DNA from 2 places in the Halanaerobium sehlinense genome. Region 2 is predicted to be linked to the other one. Evidence: a T-box and tRNA genes for the amino acid it is inferred to sense, from the RefSeq annotation. Region 2 holds a T-box; the other holds one or more tRNA genes.
The links. A T-box is a leader RNA that pairs with one kind of tRNA and senses whether it is charged. The one in region 2 lies ahead of ileS (isoleucine--tRNA ligase), so its partner is inferred to be a tRNA-Ile.
Positions count from the first base shown of each region.

Region 1: it encodes a tRNA-Ile, which carries the amino acid that the T-box ahead of ileS (isoleucine--tRNA ligase) is inferred to sense. The anticodon was not compared.

Region 1 is NZ_AP042442.1:450,834-454,009, forward strand. Features, by position in the region: rRNA gene ACZ446_RS02170 (16S ribosomal RNA) at 1-1,180, shown strand, start outside; tRNA gene ACZ446_RS02175 (tRNA-Ile) at 1,332-1,408, shown strand; tRNA gene ACZ446_RS02180 (tRNA-Ala) at 1,454-1,529, shown strand; rRNA gene ACZ446_RS02185 (23S ribosomal RNA) at 1,605-3,176, shown strand, end outside.
Region 2 is NZ_AP042442.1:1,861,396-1,864,571, forward strand. Features, by position in the region: gene ileS (isoleucine--tRNA ligase) at 1-1,973, opposite strand, end outside; T-box leader at 2,028-2,241, opposite strand; gene ACZ446_RS09130 (DivIVA domain-containing protein) at 2,333-2,902, opposite strand; gene ACZ446_RS09135 (YlmH family RNA-binding protein) at 2,921-3,176, opposite strand, start outside.

The DNA.
Region 1 (3,176 bases), 1.4 Mb from region 2:
GGCAGCAGTGGGGAATCTTCCACAATGGGCGAAAGCCTGATGGAGCAACGCCGCGTGAGTGAAGAAGGTCTTAGGATTGTAAAGCTCTGTCCTTAGGGAAGAACCGTGGATGTAGTTAATGACATCCACCTGACGGTACCTTTGGAGGAAGCACTGGCTAACTACGTGCCAGCAGCCGCGGTAATACGTAGAGTGCAAGCGTTGTCCGGAATTATTGGGCGTAAAGGGTACGCAGGCGGATAATCAAGTCAAGCGTGAAAGGTGTCGGCTTAACCGACAGACTGCGTTTGAAACTGATTATCTTGAGTGTAACAGAGGAGAGTGGAATTCCTAGTGTAGTGGTGAAATACGTAGATATTAGGAAGAACACCAGTGGCGAAGGCGACTCTCTGGGTTAACACTGACGCTGAGGTACGAAAGCTGGGGGAGCGAACGGGATTAGATACCCCGGTAGTCCCAGCCGTAAACGATGGATACTAGGTGTTGGAGGTTCGAATCCTTCAGTGCCGGAGTTAACGCATTAAGTATCCCGCCTGGGGATTACGATCGCAAGATTGAAACTCAAAGGAATTGACGGGGGCCCGCACAAGCGGTGGAGCATGTGGTTTAATTCGAAGCAACGCGAAGAACCTTACCGAGAATTGACATCCCGTGACCATCTATGAGAGTAGAGTATAGCACTTTGTGCTACACGGAGACAGGTGGTGCATGGCTGTCGTCAGCTCGTGTCGTGAGATGTTGGGTTAAGTCCCGCAACGAGCGCAACCCCTGTTCTTAGTTGCCAGCGAGTAATGTCGGGGACTCTAAGAAGACTGCCGGTGAAAGTCGGAGGAAGGTGGGGATGACGTCAAGTCCTCATGCCCTTTATATCTCGGGCTACACACGTGCTACAATGGCTGATACAGAGGGGAGCAAAGCTGCGAAGTGGAGCAAATCCTTTAAAATCAGTCCCAGTTCGGATTGCAGGCTGCAACTCGCCTGTATGAAGTTGGAATCGCTAGTAATCGCAGGTCAGCATACTGCGGTGAATACGTTCCCGGGCCTTGTACACACCGCCCGTCACACCAATCGAGTTGGATGCACCAGAAGTCATCTGCGGATGCCAAAGGTGTGTCCGGTAAGAGGGGTGAAGTCGTAACAAGGTAGCCGTACCGGAAGGTGCGGCTGGATCACCTCCTTTCTAAGGAGAGAACGTGAGCTTGCTGTTTAATTTTGAAGGTTTTATTTCGGCCATTGAGGCCGTCAAAGAATCTTCTATAATACTTAATAAAATAATATGAAAATAAAATAAATCCTACATAATGGGGTTTATATTTATTTAAAAAGCGAATGGGCCTATAGCTCAGTTGGTCAGAGCGCACGCCTGATAAGCGTGAGGTCAGTAGTTCAAATCTACTTAGGCCCACCATTTTCTATCCTTTTAACACATGCATGGATAGCAATTGGGAGATATGGGGGTATAGCTCAGCTGGGAGAGCGCCTGCCTTGCAAGCAGGAGGTCAGCGGTTCGAATCCGCTTACCTCCACCATTCAAGATTTTATTAATATTAGGCCATTGAGGCCGTCAAAACTGTACATTGAAAAATGCATATAGGAAATAAATTGATTAAGCTAGAAAGAGCTTATGGTGGATGCCTTGGCATTCAGAGTTGAAGAAGGACGCGACCGGCTGCGAAAAGCCGTGGGGAGCTGCTAAATAAGCGTAGATCCGCGGGTATCCGAATGGGGCAACCCACCAGTGTGGAGCACTGGTATTATGTGGTGAAAGAAGTAGCCATGTAAGAACAAGCAGGAGAACTGAAACATCTTAGTACCCTGAGGAAAAGAAATCAAAACGAGATTCCCTTAGTAGCGGCGAGCGAAAGGGGAAGAGTCCAAACACATTAAGTGTAAGTCTGTAGACGTTGCTTAATGTGGGTGTGGGATAGACTTTACTAAAGGCTACAGCCTTTAGCTGACTTAAATTTTTTACCCAGTCAAATGAGCTGGAAAGCTCAACCGTAGGAGGTAATAGTCCTGTAGACGAAAGGTAGAAGAAGTCAGAGATTTATCCAGAGTATCACGGGCCACGAGAAACCCTGTGAGAATAAGGGAGGACCACCTTCCAAGACTAAATACTCCTGAATGACCGATAGTGAACAAGTACCGTGAGGGAAAGGTGAAAAGAACCCCGGGAGGGGAGTGAAATAGAAACTGAAACCATAAGCTTACAATAAGTAGGAGGGCTATTAGAAAGCCTGACTGCGTACTTTTTGTATCACGGACCGGCGAGTTACTAATCGTAGCGAAAGGTTAAGTCATAGAGATGAAGCCAGAGCGAAAGCGAGTCTGATAAGGGCGGAAGTTATGATTAGTAGACCCGAAACCGAGTGATCTATCCATGACCAGGGTGAAGCGAGTGTAAGAGCTTGTGGAGGCCCGAACCCACTTATGTTGAAAAATGAGGGGATGAGTTGTGGATAGGGGTGAAAGGCCAATCGAACTCGGAGATAGCTGGTTCTCCTCGAAATAGCTTTAGGGCTAGCCTCGATGTAAAAGTTAAATGGTTGTAGAGCACTGATTGGACAAGGGGCCCAACAAGGTTACCAAATCCATTCAAACTCCGAATGCCGTTTAGTGTTCATCGGGAGTCAGACTATGTGGGATAAGCTTCATAGTCGAAAGGGAAAGAGCCCAGACCACCAGATAAGGTCCCAAAGTATATGCTAAGTGGAAAAGGAAGTGAGATCGCACAGACAACCAGGATGTTGGCTTAGAAGCAGCCACTCATTTAAAGAGTGCGTAATAGCTCACTGGTTAAGCGGTTTTGCGCCGAAAATGTAACGGGGCTAAAGCATATCACCGAAGCTGTGGATTTATGGTTATATTTATATGATTGTAAGTGGTAGAGGAGCATTGTGTACGGAGAGAAGCTGTACCGTAAGGAGCAGTGGACTGTACAGAAGAGAGAATGCCGGTATGAGTAACGAAAAAAGGAGTGAGAATCTCCTTCGCCGAAAGTCTAAGGATTCCTGAGGAAGGCTCGTCCTCTCAGGGTTAGTCGGGACCTAAGCTGAGGCCGAAAGGCGTAGGTGATGGAAAATCTGTAAAGATTCAGATACCACTGTAAATTGATTGAGTGAAGTGGGGACGCGGCAAAGAGAGTGGAGCGTGTGACTGGAAGAGCACGTATAAGC
Region 2 (3,176 bases):
GTATTTCTAATTCTTCTATATGCTTCCGAGCTCTGCTTGAGAATATCGTCTGAGACTCTAACATCATTTTTAAAGTCAGAAGAAGCAACCCACAATCTTAAAATATCAGCTCCATACTGATCTATTACTTTATGAGGAGAGACTACATTACCTTTTGACTTAGACATCTTATTCCCTTTTTTATCAACAGTAAAGCCATTTGTAATGACTTCTTTATAAGGAGCTCTGCCTTCAGTTGCAACTGCAGTTAAAAGAGAAGAATTAAACCAACCGCGGTACTGGTCTGTACCCTCAAGATAAACCTGAGCTGGCCAGCTTAGATAGTCACGTGCTTCTAAAACAGCTTTATGACTTGAACCAGAATCAAACCAAACATCCATTATATCCTCTTCTTTTGTAAAGTGTTTTCCACCACAGTGAGGACAGCTGTAATTTTCTGGCAACAATTCTTCCGCAGATTTCTCATACCAGGAAGCCGATCCTTCTTCTGCAAAAATAGTCTTGACTGAATCTAAGGTATCATCATTGATAACTGCTTCTCCACAATCATCACAGAAGAAAATAGGAATTGGAACCCCCCATTTTTTCTGACGAGAAATACACCAGTCTGAACGTTCAGAAATCATGTTGCTCATTCTTTCTTCTCCCCAGGCTGGGTACCAATCCACATCTGCAATTGCAGCTAGAGTTTCTTCTTTAATTGCGTCAATAGAGGCAAACCACTGATCAGTAGCTCTAAAAATAAGGTTGCTTTTACAGCGCCAGCAGTGAGGATAACGGTGATCAATAAAGCTTAGATCCATCAGCAGATTTTTTTCCTTTAATTTATCAGTAACCATAATATTTGCTTCGTCATAATGTTTCCCTGCAAAGTCGCCAGCTTCTTCAGTAAAGTAACCTTTGTTATCCATTGGAGCGTACACTTCTAAATCATATTCCTGGCCAACAACAAAGTCATCATGACCATGACCTGGTGCAGTGTGAACACAACCAGACCCCTGATCTAAAGTTGCATGATCTCCAAGTATTAAAAGGGATTCTCTATCAAAAAATGGATGTTGTGCCCGTTTATTTTCAAGTTCTTTTGCACTAAACTCTTCACTAATAATCTCATAATGTTCAATCCCAGTCTGATCCATTACTGAATCAACTAGTTCCGCAGCCATTACCAATTTTTCTCCTTCTACCTCTACAACAACATAGGGGTGATCCGGGTGAAAGGTTATAGCCATATTTGAAGGAATAGTCCAGGGGGTTGTTGTCCAAATAACTATAAAGCTGTCTTCACTGCTTAGAGTAACTCCTCCAACTTCAACTTCATCCAGCATTGGAAATTTAACAAAAATAGATGGAGCACGGTCATCAGCATACTCTACTTCTGCTTCTGCTAGTGCAGTTTCGCAGTGCGGACACCAATGAACTGGTTTTTTACCTCTATAAAATAAATCTTTTTTAGCCATTTCACCAAATACTTCAATCTGCTTTACTTCATAATTGGTGTTTAAAGTTAAATAAGGGTTATCCCATTCTCCCCAAACTCCAAGTCTCTTAAATTGATCACGCTGACGATCAATATATTTTAAAGCATAATTAGTACATTTTTCTCTTAACTCACTAACTGTAAGTTCAGCTCTTTCTTCATCACTCATCTGACTTGTAACCTGATGTTCGATTGGTAAACCATGTGTATCCCAACCTGGTACATAAGGGGAATAATAACCTTTAAGTGTTGAAAAACGAGTAATAAAATCTTTTAAAACTTTATTTAGTGCATGACCAATATGAATATCACCATTAGCATATGGTGGTCCATCATGCAAAATAAATGCTTCATTTCCTTCTCTATTTTCAACTGCTTTTTCATAGATTTCATTTTCTTCCCAAAATTTTTCAAAATCAACTTCTCTTTCACTTAAATTTGCCCTCATTGGAAAATCTGTATTAGGCAAATTGATTGTCTCTTTATAGCTCATTTACTTTTATAACCTCCTAAAAATATATTAAAAATAAAAAAAGCCTCCTGTCCTGAAAGGGACGAGAGACCGCGGTACCACCCTAATTAAAATTAGCAAAATAAAACTAATCTTATCTTAGCATCTTTAACGCAGAAATACGGGTATACTAATTAATTCATATACCAACTCCAGGGTGATTTTTTCAATTTCTTGTTTGCCGGCTTCCACCAGACCCGGTTCGCTATAAACTATTAAAAATTGATACTGTCCCCTTCAACATCATTTTTTCATATAACATTTTTCTCAATTATAAACCATCATTTAATATAAGTCAAGTTTTATCCTGACCTACTAAACTATATCCATTTTGACTTTAATTATTTTTGATCATCTTCATTTTTTTTAGAAAATTCACTTTCAAATTCATAATCACCTTCTGTTTTCTCATTTAAATCAAAATCAGAAGTATCATTAAAATCATCTAAATCAGTATCTAAATACTGCTGCTCATTTTCTTTTAACATTTCTAAGTGGCTTTCTAAAAGAGTTTGAAAACGAATTTTGAAGAAGTTTCTTTGTTCTCTCAGCTGTTCTACTTTCCTTTTTTCTGAAAGAACTTCATCCTGAGCATTCTTTTTTATTTTTTCCGCTTTCATTCTTGCTTCTTTAACAATCATTCTTGCTTCATTTTCAGCCTGATCAACTCTATCAGATATAGTATTCTGCATCGAATTCAAAGTGTTCTGCAGTTGATCTTCCATTGCTTCAAAATCATCAATTTTTTCTTTTAAGGCTCTATTTTCCTCCTGCAGGTTATTTAGGTCTTTAAGCAGTCTTTCATAAGCAACACCAACATCATCTAGGAATTCGTCTACCTGAGTTGTATTATAACCAAAAGTAGATTTTTTGAACTCTTTATTATAAATATCTAATGGGTTTAATTTCAAAGTATCCCTCCTTTTAGCTTAGGTTAATCTCTTTAGGGTTAACTTGATCCTACCTTTATTTGAAATACCTCGCTGTGATTCAACTTTGACTCGGCCTCGACCTCTAACAGAAATTAAATCACCAATTTCTATTTCTGCTGCAGGATTAGATTCTATTTTCCAGTTTAACTTAACTTTTTCACTCTCAATATCTCTTGTCATTTTACTGCGAGAATCACCAAAACCAGAACTTGCTACTGAATCCAATCTCATCGATGCCACAGTTGTTAATATT